2 regions of the Paenibacillus terreus genome follow, and region 1 is predicted to be linked to the other one. Evidence: riboswitches for the same ligand, from Rfam matches in the RefSeq annotation. Region 1 holds a riboswitch; the other holds the start of a gene.
The links. A riboswitch is a leader RNA that binds a small molecule or an ion and turns the genes downstream of it on or off. The one in region 1 is predicted to bind glycine.

Region 1 (7,327 bases):
GGCCGACGATTCTTCCGGGGATGCGGCGCATATGCTCCTGCGATACGGCAAAATAACCGCAGGTTGGCCCGCCGAGCGATGAGGAGATGCCAAGTGGCTGTGCGTCTCCCACCACGATATCGGCTCCGAGCTTGCCCGGCGCTTCAAGCAATCCGAGTGAAAGCGGATTGGAGCTGACCACCAGCAGACCCTTCTGGGCATGGATTAAATCTGCCATTGGACGAAGATTTTCAATGGAGCCAAAGAAATTCGGATTCTGCACGAGCACGGCTGCGGTATCCTCTGTTACTGCAGCAGCGAGCGCCTCGGGATCGGTAACGCCGTTTGTGCAGCCTACTTCAACAACCTCCAGGTTAAGGCCATGTGCGTAAGTGTTCAGCACCTGCCGGGCTTCAGGGTGGACGGCGCGGGATACGACAAGGCGCTTGCGGCGCGTGGCGGCGGCTGCCAGATTGCCGGCTTCAGCGAGAGCGGTGGCCCCGTCATACATACTGGCATTGGCTACCGCCATGCCGGTAAGCTCGCATATATAGGACTGGAATTCAAAAATGGCCTGCAGCTCTCCTTGGCTTACTTCCGGCTGATAAGGGGTGTAGGCCGTATAAAATTCCGAGCGGGAAATAACATGATTGATGACGGACGGAATGTGATGATCATAAATGCCTGCACCCAGAAAGCTGGCGTGGGTTTCACTGCTGGCATTCCTGCCGGCCAGCGCCGACATATGACGGGTCAGGGCCCGTTCATCCAGCCTGGAAGAAACGGGGAGCTCGCCCCGGAAGCGAATTTTTTCGGGAATATCCTTGAACAGGTCCTCAATACTGTCGGCACCCACAGTGCGAAGCATTTCGGCGCGATCCTGCTCGGTCATCGGTAAGTATCTGTGCTGATTCATTGGCTGCGCTCCTCTCAATATCCGTAATGTTCCGGTTATCTCTATTTTGTTCGTTTGTAGAACGGTGCCTTGATAACCTCTGCTTTGAGGCGTTTGCCCCGGATTTCCACCTCAACCTGTGTGCCTAACTGGGCAAAACGGCTGTCAATCAGCGCAAGCCCCAGATTCCGCTTCAGGGTAGGGGACTGCGTGCCTGTTGTCACTTCGCCAATCTGCTCCGATTCCGCGAATACCGGGTAATGAGAACGCGGAATGCCGCGGTCCACCATTTCCAAGCCAACGAGCTTGCGGGAGGGACCTTGCTCCTTCTGGGCAAGCAGTGCTTCCTGTCCGATAAACGCCCCTTTATCCAGCTTGACGAAAAAACCCAGTCCCGCCTCCAGTGGGGAGATCGTCGGAGACAGCTCCTGGCCGTACAGCGGCAGCTTCGCTTCAAAGCGCAGCGTATCCCGTGCACCCAGACCGGCGGGAACCAGTCCGTGAGCTTCCCCCGCTTTCATCAGTCCCTGCCAAATCAGCGGGGCATCCTCAGCGCGGCAGTAAATTTCGAAGCCGTCTTCCCCTGTGTATCCCGTGCGGGATATAAGGGCGGAAGAAGCCCCGAATAAGCTGGCATGTTGAACAAAACGGAAGGGGCCGAGTGAAGTGACATCGCTGTCTACGGCACCGGAAAGGATCTCTGCTGCTGCAGGACCCTGAAGGGCAAGCAGCGCAGTTTGATCCGATACATTTTCCATTTGCACATCGGCGGGCTTATGCTGCAGCAGCCATTCCCAATCCTTTTCGATATTGGAAGCATTCACGACGAGCATGTAGGAATGGCGGCCGCGCTTGTAGACAAGCAGGTCGTCCACGACTCCTCCATCGGGATAACACATCAGCGTGTACTGTGCCTGGCCGTCTTCCAGCCTGGACACGTCGTTGGTGGTTACACGCTGCAGAAAGCTTTCTGCTTCAGCCCCTGTAACGTTGAACTCGCCCATATGGGAGACATCGAACAGTCCGGCGCGTTCGCGTACAGCCTCGTGCTCCTTTTGAATGCCGCTGAACTGGACAGGCAGCTCCCAGCCGCCAAAATCAATGCAGCGCACGCCGGGATTCCCGGCATACAGCGGGTACAGCGGTGTTCTTTTCAATGCGGTCAACACAATTCACCTCGCAAAAGAGTTGGCACAGCTTATGAAAAAGCAAAAAAGGACAGGCCAAAGAACGGTGCATGGCTTCCCAGCCATTCCATTCTTCAGCTCTGTCCTTGATACCTGAGAGTTACCCTGTTGGTTCACAGGTTTCCCCTTGGGTGACCCGCTGCCGCGGATTCTCTCCAGAGTTGCGTCCGGTAAAGGTCCTTTTGCCTGAGAGATTCACCGCTTGCCGGCTTACTCCTTCGGCGTTACCCGCTGATTCCACGGTTGCAAGACACGCATGAGTCTGGCTTCATCCTCCATGCGGCCACCCCGCCCGAGCTTGTTACAGATGCGCCTTGACGCATCATTTTCCCGGAATATCGGTAATCTCTCCCTATACGTTCATCCGCTATTCAATCTATATCCATTAATACGCGATCACCGGGCATATGTCAATAAATTTGTCATATTTTAAGATGGATAACAAAATGTAAGCCATTACCCTTCCTTTAGTGCTTTAATCCGGAAAAAAAGAAATGGTTTTTTGTAAGCAATATTGACATTTGAAACTTGCTTGGCTTAATCTTACGTTGAAAACAAGAAGGTGCAGGAGCTGCTAAGCGAACAATCTTTTCATGGTGGGAAATTCCAATGGAAATGGAGCGGTATACATGAGCGAAGTTAAAGAAAACTATTTGTACAGCGAAGAGCATGAGTGGGTGAAAATCACGGAAGAAGGAACCTTGCTGGTCGGCATCTCCGATTTTGCGCAGCACCAGCTTGGCGACATTGTGTTTGTCGAGCTGCCAGAGGAAGGCGGCACTTTGGAAGCAGGCGCAAGCGTGGGTACGATCGAATCTGTCAAAACGGTGTCCGATCTGTATGCTCCAGTAAGCGGCACAGTGTTTAAAGTGAACGGGGCGCTGCAGGATTCGCCGGAGCTCGTCAACAGTTCGCCGTACGAGGATGGCTGGATGCTTGAAATCCAGGTGGATGGCGACGTTAATGATGCAGTAAGCAAACTGCTGAGTGCAGAAGCGTATAGCCGGCTTGTGGAAGAGGCTTAATGAAGCATTCACTCTAAAATAGGATATTTGTCCTATTTACTGCGTTTTTTTTCGAAAAACGACATAAAGTGTATGCAAGCGTATATTCGTTTTTGCAAGCATATTGATAAGCATGGCAGCCTGATATCTCATGTGAGATACAGCGGCCATGCTTTTTGCCGTTTGGTCAACAACATTGGAACCAAGACATAATGTTCAGGGAAATTGCGGTTAATACCGGCGAAGTTCGTTTATATTAAGGTATGACTATATGAATCGCATTTAGAGCATACTATTCTTCCCCCGAGAATCTTAAATTTAAATTTTGTCATCAACGTTCATGACGAAACTGCATTTTCATTTTATTGATGGAGATACCGTTTTCAATTAGGATGAAGGTAAGCAAAAGGATATGAGGCCTTTTACCTAAGGATTTGACAAAATCAGAAAAAGCGACAAATTCCTATATTTCGTATCGAATTTTGACGAATCCTTAACCTGAAGGTTTCAATACATTGAGGAGGTTTTCAACATGAGTTCAGTGGACGCTAAGTCCGGAAGCGGCGGAGGCCTGCGCGTTGGAGTGCAGAAATTCGGACGCTTCCTGAGCGGCATGGTTATGCCGAACATGGGCGCATTTATCGCCTGGGGCTTGATTACGGCCCTCTTTATTCCAACAGGATGGATTCCAAACGAAAATTTTGCCACGCTTGTTGATCCGATGATCAAGTATCTGCTGCCGCTGTTAATTGGTTACACAGGTGGTACAATGGTACATGGACAGCGTGGTGGTGTGGTCGGCGCGATTATGACGATCGGTGTCATTGTCGGCGCAGACATTCCGATGTTCCTTGGCGCCATGGCCGCAGGTCCGTTCGCGGCATGGGTAATCAAGCAGTTTGACAAAGCGGTTGAAGGCAAAATCAAATCCGGCTTCGAGATGCTGGTCAACAACTTCTCCGCAGGCATTATCGGTGCCATTCTTGCCCTGCTTGCACATACGATCATTGGTCCGGTAATCGAAGTGATCAGTAAAGTGTTGTCGTCAGGAGTTCAGTTCCTGATGGATGCAGGCTTGCTCCCGCTCGTCAACATCATCATTGAGCCAGGTAAAGTATTGTTCCTGAACAACGCCATTAACCATGGCATCCTGACACCAATTGCAACAGAGCAAGCTTCGCAAATGGGCAAATCGATTTTGTTCATGCTGGAGTCTAATCCGGGACCTGGTCTTGGCATTCTGCTTGCATACTGCTTCCTGGGCCGCGGTTCGGCTAAAGCATCTGCTCCAGGTGCAGCGATCATTCACTTCTTTGGCGGTATTCATGAGATTTACTTCCCGTACATTCTGATGAGACCGATTCTGATCCTGGCCGCAATGGCCGGTGGTGTTGCAGGTACGTTTACATTTATGATTACAGGCGCAGGTCTGGTAGCAGCTCCTTCGCCAGGCAGTATCTTTGCTTACTTTATCATGACGCCAAAAGGCGGTTACCTGCCGATGCTGGCCGGTGTTGTTGTAGCGGCAGTTGTCTCTTTCGTCATTGCTGCAATTCTGCTGAAGACAGGCAAACAGACAGATGAAAACCTGGAAGATGCATCTGAGCGTATGAAAGAAATGAAAAACCAAGGCAAAACAGGTAATGCAGCTGTAGCAGCCGATAACCGTGAAGCGGATCGTGCGGCAGAAGTGGCTTCCAACAATGTCGTTAAAACGGATGTTAATAAAATCGTATTCTCTTGTGACGCAGGTATGGGATCAAGCGCCATGGGCGCATCCATTCTCCGCAAGAAAATGAAGCAGGCCGGCGTGGATGTGGTCGTAACGAACACCGCAATCAGCGAAATTCCGCAGGATGCCGACATCGTAATCACACAGAAAACGCTGACTGACCGTGCTAAAACGGTTGCGCCGAATGCGGAGCATATTTCCATCGACAACTTCCTGAAGAGCCCTGAATATGAGGAGCTTGTGGAACGCCTGAAAAAATAATTCGTAGAGGTAGTTCAAAAAGTCATCTTTTGATCACGAAGGAAGTCAGGAAGCGGATTCGACATCGAATCTTGAATTCAGCCGGGACTTCCGGGGCTCACGTACCCTAAGTACGCTCCGCTCCTCAGTCCCTAGCTTCATTCAACCTTCTCGGTGCTGAAAACCTGACTTTTTGAACACTGACTTGAAATGCCTTTCAGTAAAGTTTTTCGGGTCATACGCACAGGCAGTTCAAGAGCGAAATCGGGAGGACGGTACGATGAATATTACCAAACGACAAAGCGAAATTCTTGAATTCCTGCTGCAGCAGACCAGAGAGGTGACTGCGGGCGACATTGCCGCCCGCATCAATGTCAGCACGAGAACCGTTTTGCGCGAGCTGAGTGCGGTAGAGAAATGGCTGGAGCCCCATGGGGTCAGGCTGGAAAAAAAAACCGGGATCGGAATCCATTTGGATGCCGATCCCTCTCGGCTTTTCCAGCTTCGCCAGCAGCTTTTTCGCTCGGAGTCGGTAGAGTATTCAGCAGAAGAGCGAAAGATTTACAGCTTATGCATGCTGCTGGATGACAGGGAGCCGATCAAGCTGATGTCGCTGGCGGCTGATTTGAAGGTAACAGTTGCTACCGTCAGCCATGATCTTGACGAGCTGCAATCCTGGATTGAGAAGCATGGGCTTACCCTTGTGCGCAGGCGCGGATACGGTGTGCAGATTACAGGCAGGGAAACGGACATCAGGCGGGCCATATCAGAGCTGGGATTGGAGCATTTGGATGAATCCGACTTGTTCGGAAAGGATTCGACCAGACACTCATCCCATGCCATGGATAAGCTGATGGAGCTCATCGGCAGAGATGTGATGCTGACGGTAGAGAACGCCTTGTGGCAGCCGAATGAAAAATGGCTGGAAAACATGGTCGAGAGCAAATATATGGAACTGCTGATTCAGCTTTCTGTCGCCATCGCCCGCATCCGGCGGGGCTTTGCGGTCGAGCAGCCGGAATCGGAGCTGATCCTGGGGGCCAATGAAGAAGAGGCTAAAGTTCGGGCAGCTATGGTGGAGCGAATATGCGCTGAATTGTCCGTTGCGTTGTCCCTTCAGTTCCCTGAACAGGAGAAAAAATATTTCAGACATCTGTTCCGTTCCGCCGAGGATCGCTCGACAAGGCTGCTGCCGCTGGATGATCTGGTGCTGCTGGAAATTGTGAATGAACTGATCCGCCGAGTGGAGGAGAACGCAGGGGTGCATTTTGGAGAGGATCGCCTCCTGCGTGAAGGACTGATTGCCCATGTCGAGCCTGTCATTAAACGACTGAAAGAAGGAAATGACATTCGCAATCCGCTGCTGCAGCAGATCCGCAAGGACTATGCCGAGCTGTTCGAGGCGGTCAAGGAGGCCGCGTCGGGAATGACCGAGCTGAATGTGCCTGATGAAGAAGTGGGCTTTCTGGTCATGCACTTCGGGGCTTCCATCGAGCGGCTGCGCCAGCTGCAGCGGGAGGTGCGCGCCATTGTGGTATGTACCAGCGGAATAGGCTCTTCGCGGCTGCTGGCTACACGGCTTGCGAAGGAGCTTCCGCAAATCAAGATCGTGGACCGGGCGTCATGGTTCGAAGCGGCCCGCATTCCCAAGGAGGATTACGATCTGGTCATTTCGACCGTTGATCTGCCCCTTGAGAAGGATCGTTATCTGAAAATCAGTCCACTGCTGACGCAGGAGGAGAGTGACCGCCTGCGTCATTTTATCCAGAACATAACACTCAAGAAGGTAAGCGGCAGGCAAGGGCAGACTGTGGAACCGAACCAAGGATTGGGGTGGCTGGTCGGGCTCAAGGACAGTCTGCAGGAGATTGTGCGGATCGTGCAGAATTTTCATGTCTACCCGTTGGATAACCGGGGAATGGATATGAATGAAGTTTTATACGCCATGTGCATTTCCGAGGTCGGGCGGGGAACCGTGCATGACCCGGAAGCAGTAGCAGAGCTTCTGGCCGAAAGAGAGCAGCAAGGCAGTCAGGTGATTCCGGATACACAGCTGGCCTTGTTCCACACACGCAGCAGACACATCCGCACGCCTTCGCTTTCGCTGTACAGGCTGAGCGAACCGTTGGAGTTGGAAGGAGCACAGGAAGCGGTAAATGAGTTGCTGTTAATGCTGGGGCCGCGCGAGCTGTCCAAGGAGAGCCTGGAGGTGCTCAGCGAAATCAGCGCATTGCTGCTTCAAGGAGAAATGATTACGCTGCTGGAGCACGGAAGCCGGGATGAAATCACC
Region 2 (7,327 bases), on a different contig from region 1:
GTATTGTACGCTGCCGAATCAAGAAGTGGGAACTAATTCTCATCCTTTACATCTGTCTTGCGGCTGCCAGCCAGCGCTTCTGTCATCCGCCGGCCTGTCGGGGTCTGGGCAAGGCCGCCTTTGGCGGTTTCCCGGTGCTGGACAGGCATGGCGCTGCCCACTTCAAGCATGACATCAATGACTTCATCCGAGGGAATGGCGCTGCGTACACCTGCCAACGCCATATCGGCTGCAGCCAGGGCCGTAACGGCCCCGAGCCCGTTGCGCACAATACAGGGGATCTCGACGAGACCGGCTACGGGATCGCAGATGAGGCCGAGCGTGTTTTTCAGGGCCAGACCGACAGCATGAACCGCCTGCTCGGGGGTGCCGCCGCGCAGCTCGACCATGGCGCCTGCAGCCATGCCGATAGCGGAGCCGATCTCGGCCTGGCAGCCTCCTTCGGCGCCGGAGATAAATGAGTTGTTGGCGATCACGTATCCGATGGCTCCCGCCGTGAAGAGACCGCGAACCATATGCTCATCCGTCCATCCGAATCTCTCCTGGGCGCTGATGAACACTCCTGGAATGACACCGCAGGAGCCGGCTGTTGGTGTAGCTACAATCCGGCCCATCGAGGCATTCACCTCGGAGACGGAAAGGGCGTAAGCCATAGCGAGCGCAGAGGCATCTCCTGAGCAGGTTTCTCCCGACCGGAGATAATCCGCCACCCGTTTGCCATCCCCGCCAGTTAAGCCGCTGCGCGACACGGTATTCTCCGTCTGACCGCGGCGCACGGCTTCTTTCATAACCCCATAGTAGTCAGCCATCTGGCTGACTACGTCCTGGACGGGAATGTCTGTTTCTCTGGATTGTTCTTCAATCATTAATGTGCTGATTGTTTTGGACTCCTGCCTGCAGATCTTGCTGATTTCGTGAAGATGACTGAAACGCATAGGTTTTTGCTCCTTTTAATATCGTCTATGGCTGCCGCCTGTTTTTGCTGCGGATATCAATATTTCTCACTTCATACATATGGGTTAGTGATTGCAGCTCTGTGATGACCTGTTCAGGGACAGCGCTGTCCGTCTCAATGGCGGTTAAAGCTTCACCATCACGCCCTTTGCGATCCACATGCATATAAGCGATATTCACCCCCGCCGCCCCGAGCGATGAGGTTACAGCTCCGAGCATGCCCGGCTTATCGGAATGAAGCAGGATCAGAGCGGGGAACTCACCCGTCAAATTGACACGGAACTCATTGAGCTGCTGCACATTTATATTTCCTCCGCCAATGGATGAACCGAGCAGCGTTCGCTTCTCGCTGCCACGCTGCAGCTCAAAACGGACGGTATTGGGGTGGGGAGCAGGAAGACCGCTGGTCGCAAACTCAAAGGTCATTCCGGCCTGCTCTGCCCACTGTTCGGCGTCCGGAATGCGGGCATCATCCGTGTCATAATCAAGCAGCCCACCCAGCAGGGCCAGATCGGTTCCATGCCCTTTGTAAGTATCCGCAAAAGAGCCGTACAGTGTCATTTTGGCATGCTCGGGCACCCCGCCAAGCCAGTGCCGGGCCATGCGGCCAAGACGCACGGCACCGGCCGTATGCGAGCTTGACGGGCCCGTCATGGCCGGGCCGATGATGGAGAAAACATCCTTGAAGCGCACTTATCCATTCCTCCTTAATATGGTGCAGTATTCATTAACTTAAGATCATAGAATTAATAAGATTTCAGAAAGATAAACTTCTTGGCATGAGCTTCTTGAAATCGCAAGAAAAACTACCGCTAAACGCAGTCTGTCTTCTGTGAATGTACATCGATAGACGTTTTTCCTACGAAATATGTAAGCGCAGAAAAAAGGACAGAACAAGGAAAAGTCCCCTTGTCTCTGTCCTTTGTACCTGAGAGTTTCTGACAGGCATGCCCCGTCTTACCCCTTTGGTGGCTAAAAAAACGCTCTCTCCAGAGCTGCGTCAGCTGGCGGTACATGTACCTGAGAGATTAACTGCCGGCCGGGTGCCGTGCAGCTTGCTCCTTCGGTGCCCTGTATCCTAAAAATCGATCAGGTCTCTCCCGTCAGCCTCATCCGCGGCGATATTCAATTCAATGCTTTAAATTAAGAGTAAAGGATAGCTGTAAGCGTGTCAATGCTTACTGGCCCATGACTAGCTCATGACTGCTCATTGGGTCCGTACTTCCAGCTTCCGGGCAATCAGAGACATGCTGTAGTTCACGGCAAAATACAGGAAAGCTGCAAACAGCAGGGCTGGAACAACGAACGACTGGTTCTGAGCGCCCGCAATCTGTGCGCTGTGTGTCAGCTCAGGCAGCGAGATGATGACCGCCAGCGAAGTATCCTTCATCAATGAAATGTACTGGCTGACCAGAGGCGGTATCATGCGCCGCAGCCCTTGCGGGAGAATGATATGCCATAGTGTCTGAATGTAATTCAAACCTGAAGACCGTGCGGCTTCAATCTGCCCTTTGTCGACCGATTTCAGGCCGCTGCGCACAACCTCGGCAATCATGGCCCCTTCGAAAATGGACAAGCCGATGATGGCGGACCATTTCAAATCGACATCAAATCCGAGCGGCTTCAGGACGAGGAACAGGAAATAAATGATGAGCAGTAAGGGCAGATTGCGAATCAGGTCAATAATGGTGGCAGCCGCCTGCGAAATAACAGGAATTCGGGTATAACGTAATATTCCGAATATGATGCCCGCAATCGTGCTGATAACGATGGACCAGATGCCGACTTCCAACGTAAGGAGGAAGCCCTGCAGTATAAATTTTACGTTAGGTCCGGAAAATAACCCTACAAAATCCATAACAAGCTTCCCTCCTTAAGATGTTTTGGCCAGCCGCTTTTCCAGGTACAGCATGATAAAGCTGAGTGGAAGGGTAACGACCAGATATAATAAAGCGGTGAACGCATAAACGCTGACAGGCAAGAATGTCTCCGAATTGATCCGGTCGGACATCAGCATCAAATCCGCGCCGGCAACGACAGCGAGAATGGATGAGTTCTTGAACAGATTGATGAACTGATTGCCCATGGCCGGCAGCGCAATCTTGATGGCCTGCGGCATAATGATATGGATCATCGTTTGATTGTACGTCAAGCCAGACGAACGCCCTGCTTCCATCTGGCCATTGGGCACCGTTTGAATGCCTGCCCGTATGGCTTCCGCTATATAAGCGGCAGTATAAATGGACAATCCAATCGTGCCTGAAGCAAAACCGTCAAGGTTGATGCCGAGGGGGGGAAGGCCCAAATAGAAGATATAGACCGTAATCAACAGCGGAATATTCCGGAAGATTTCCACATAAACGGTCCCAAGCCAATTCAGCGGTTTGAAGGGTGCTATCCGGAAAATGGCAATCAAGGCTCCAAGCAGAAAGCTTGCCACAAGAGCAATCAAGCTGACCTTGATGGTGTTCAGGAAACCTTCCAAGTACAGGTCCCAATAATTGAACAGGACATTAACGTCAAAAGTTAGCATGTGCGGATCACACCTCCGTTAACGGATGGCAAGAAAGAAGGAGCTCGCTGCTGCGGCTCCTTCCGCCATTCTCTTATTCAGGTTTAACGCCAAGCCATTGCTCGTATAGTTTGTCGTATTCGCCGCTTGATTTCAGGTCAGTCAGCGTTTCATTTACCGCCTGCAGCAAATCGGTGGAGCCCTTCTTGACTGCGATGCCGTATGGTTCGTCAGTGAAGTTGCCGCCGACCAGCTGGAAGTTCGGGTCCTGCTGCTGCATGCCAAGCAGAATTGCGTTGTCTGTGGTCAGAGCGTCGCCTTTATTGGCTTTGAGCGCGTTGAAGGCGTCCTGATAATTTTCAAATTCAAGTACTTCGGTATCCGGGGCCTTTTCCCTGATATTTTTTACGGAGGTGGAGCCTTTGACGGCCAGGACGGTTGTACCTTTAGTCAAAGAATCTACGCCGGTAATGGGGCTGCCTTTCGGAACGAGCAGGGACTGGCCTGCTTCAAAATATACGTCACTGAAGTCTACCTGCTGTTTGCGTTCTTCCGTAATAGTCATGGTAGCGACGATCATGTCGATGTCACCGTTTTGCAGAAGCGGAATACGGGTCTTCGAAGTAACTTCCTTCAGTTCAATTTTGGATTCGTCACCGAAAATATGCTTTGCGACTTGTTTTGCGATATCCACGTCGAAGCCTTCGATTTCACCGGTGCTTGTGTTTTTCAGGCCGAACAGCTTCGTGTCGCTCTTAACGCCGACAACGAGCTTGCCGCGTGCCTTGATAGCCTCCAGCGCACTTTCCGCTTTCCCGCCGGACTCACCGGAAGAACCGGTAGTTGTGTCGGATGAACCATTGTTGCCGCATGCGGCGAGTACCAGAGCGAAAGAGAGGGCAAGCAGTAAAAGTGCATTCCATTTCAAAGCTTTTTTCATGAACATGAACCCCTTTCAAGCTTATATATTTAGTGGTTGATCAAACGGCTAAGGAACGTGCGTGCGCGTTCTTCACGCGGCTCGGCAAAAAACTCGGCCGGTGTGCTGTCTTCCAGGATTTGACCCTGATCCATGAAAATGACCCGGTCGGCAACCTCGCGGGCAAAGCCCATTTCATGGGTTACAATAACCATTGTCATACCGTCATGGGCAAGAGAGCGCATGACATCAAGCACTTCGCCAATCGTCTCGGGGTCGAGAGCTGACGTCGGCTCATCAAATAGCATAACCTTGGGCTTCATGGCAAGCCCCCTTGCGATGGCGACACGCTGCTGCTGCCCCCCGGACAACTGGGATGGGTAGCTCTGTGCCTTGTCTTCAATGCCGACCCGCTTCAAATAAGTCATGGCTGTTGCGGTGGCCTCCGATTTGGATACCCCCAGCACCTTGGTCGGAGCAAGTACGATGTTATCGATCACCCGCTTATGCGGATAAAGATTAAAGTGCTGGAACACCATTCCGATGTTGCGGCGGAATTTGTTGATGTCCACTTTCTTGTCATGAAGAGCCACTCCGTCGACAAACAGCTCGCCGCCGGAGATCGTCTCCAGACGGTTCATGCAGCGGAGCAGCGTGCTTTTGCCGGAACCGGAAGGACCGATAATAACAACAACTTGGCCCTCTTCGATCGTCAGGTTAATGTCTTTTAGGACTTGAAAGCTGCCGTAATGTTTGTTGACGTTCCGAAACTGAATCAGAACGAGCCCCCCTTTATCTGTGTTAAGCTCCAGGTTCAGTAGTTAGTGTCTATGCGCCTCATATTAATAATATGTTTGTAAAATAAACCCATTTTTGTTATGTGAGCTAATAGAACACATAGATAATAGTTAATTAATGATACAATGATATTATGGGGAATTCAAGAATTTTCTGTGAAGAAAGATAACACAAGATCAAGATATGGAAGCATAAGCATATAGTAAAGGGAGTATAGTATTCCACGACTGCCGCGTGACAAATGCATGTAAGTGTTTTACAGTAGAGGAAGCGTTTCAGTTTGAATAAGGCTATATTTTAATAAAGGAAGGTAATTATTATGAGTAAACCTATTTCCCCGCTGGTGGCGGCATTACATATGGAACCGCATCCTGAAGGCGGATGGTACAAGGAAATGTGGAAGGCCAATTTCCAAATTCCGAAACCGGTGCTGCCGGATGCGTATTCCGGTCCCCGCTTTGCGGCGTCCTCCACGTATTTCCTGCTCCATCCCGGTGAATTTTCCGAGTGGCATGTAGTGCACTCCGATGAGCTCTGGCTGTATCACAGCGGGAGCCCCATTGAGCTGAAGCTGGGCGGCAGCGGCGAAGAGCCTGGCGAGGAAACGGTCATTATTGTAGGTGCTGACGTAGAGAAGGGAGAATCCCCGCAGGCGCTTGTTCCGGGAGGCGTATGGCAGACAGCCCGTCCGCTCGGCGATGAGCCTGTGCTCGTTACTTGCGTGGTGGCCCCGGGTTTCCATTTTGATGATTTCAAGCTGTATTCCCGTCCGCAGGAATGACATATTAATCTGAATTGGAGTTAAGAAAAAGGGACTGACGCATGGTCTGGGGACTGGCGGAAAGTCCCTTTTTTGCCATGAACCGAAACTTCTTGCTGCAGAAGTTGGTTGATAATGAAGGCTGCAGTTTGGGATTTTTGCCGTACGATGATAATATGGTGCCAAAGGGTATTTTCAGTTATAGGGGCACTATTTGGAGGATAGATCATGGCAAAACCGAAACAGAAAAGACAGACGAAAAAAGCGGCCACCTGGTCGCTTGTCATAATGGGGGCGGGATTTGCGGCATCCCTTCCATTTCAGCAGTACGGCGCTGTGCGCCTGCTGGCAGGTGCATTCGAGGCCGGAATGGTTGGCGGTCTGGCGGACTGGTTCGCCGTTACGGCGCTGTTCCGCCATCCGCTGGGCATTCCGATTCCGCATACGGCGCTGCTTCCCAAGAACCGGAGCAAGCTGACAGATGCGCTGGTGAGCACGGTGGAGAATAATCTTTTGAATAAAGAAAGCATCGCGGCCAAAATCAGGGATATTCAGCTGGCCGAAATGCTGCTGAACGGGGCGGAGCAGGCGCTTGCATCCCCAAAAGCGGCGGAGGCCATCGATACGCTGGCGAAACGGCTCGTCAGCCGACTGCCGTTGGACAGTATGGCTCCTGTCATTACAGAGGAAATCCGCAGGCAGATTACATACCTGGATGCGGGCGCACTGCTCGAATCGCTGGCCAAGCAGACATTTGAACATGGTTATGATCAGAAGGCGCTGGATTATGCGCTCGAGCAGGCGGAATCTTGGCTGGTGAAGCCAGAGTCCGTCATGACACTGGGAACGATGGGGATGCAGGCCATTTCGGGCTTGCAGCTAAGCGGGCTGATGCAGTTCGCGGTCAATGCGTTTCTTGGCTACCTTAATGAGGAGCGCATGGGGGAAATGATCCGCCAGTTTCTGCTGGCAAGAGTATATGAACTGCAGATGGAGCATCATCCACGACGGGATGCCCTGCTGACAGGCTTGCAGGGACAGATTGAGAAGCTGGCGTCGGACAGCGCGGTTCATACCAGACTGAATGATTGGAAAAATGAACAAGCCGCCTCCTGGAAGGGGGAAGAAATGGTGCTGGGCAAGCTGGAAGAGCTGCGCAGCCGCCTGCTGGCCTATATGGAAGACGGGACTTATGTACAGACGCATATCCTTCCGCTGTGTGCGCGGCTGCTTGAGGATCTTCACAAGGACGAGGAGCTGCTCGATCAGGTAAACGAGCAGATTATCTCGGCCATTACCGGACTGGTGGAGAGGAACCACAGCCGGATCGGCGATCTGGTCAGAGAAAATGTGGAGAAGATGGATAATGCCACACTGATTGCGC

Region 2: another riboswitch for glycine. It lies ahead of sdaAB (L-serine ammonia-lyase, iron-sulfur-dependent subunit beta); the one in region 1 lies ahead of gcvT (glycine cleavage system aminomethyltransferase GcvT).

The regions. Positions count from the first base shown of each region.
Region 1 is NZ_JBHIRX010000024.1:5,366-12,692, reverse strand. Features, by position in the region: gene gcvPA (aminomethyl-transferring glycine dehydrogenase subunit GcvPA) at 1-895, opposite strand, end outside; gene gcvT (glycine cleavage system aminomethyltransferase GcvT) at 937-2,040, opposite strand; glycine riboswitch at 2,132-2,225, opposite strand; glycine riboswitch at 2,226-2,339, opposite strand; gene gcvH (glycine cleavage system protein GcvH) at 2,691-3,086, shown strand; gene ACE5KN_RS27800 (PTS mannitol transporter subunit IIBC) at 3,598-5,058, shown strand; gene ACE5KN_RS27795 (BglG family transcription antiterminator) at 5,318-7,327, shown strand, end outside.
Region 2 is NZ_JBHIRX010000019.1:113,525-120,851, reverse strand. Features, by position in the region: gene sdaAA (L-serine ammonia-lyase, iron-sulfur-dependent, subunit alpha) at 33-935, opposite strand; gene sdaAB (L-serine ammonia-lyase, iron-sulfur-dependent subunit beta) at 961-1,647, opposite strand; glycine riboswitch at 1,953-2,067, opposite strand; gene ACE5KN_RS25800 (amino acid ABC transporter permease) at 2,162-2,812, opposite strand; gene ACE5KN_RS25795 (amino acid ABC transporter permease) at 2,828-3,487, opposite strand; gene ACE5KN_RS25790 (ABC transporter substrate-binding protein) at 3,561-4,406, opposite strand; gene ACE5KN_RS25785 (amino acid ABC transporter ATP-binding protein) at 4,436-5,164, opposite strand; gene ACE5KN_RS25780 (cupin domain-containing protein) at 5,503-5,964, shown strand; gene ACE5KN_RS25775 (DUF445 domain-containing protein) at 6,172-7,327, shown strand, end outside.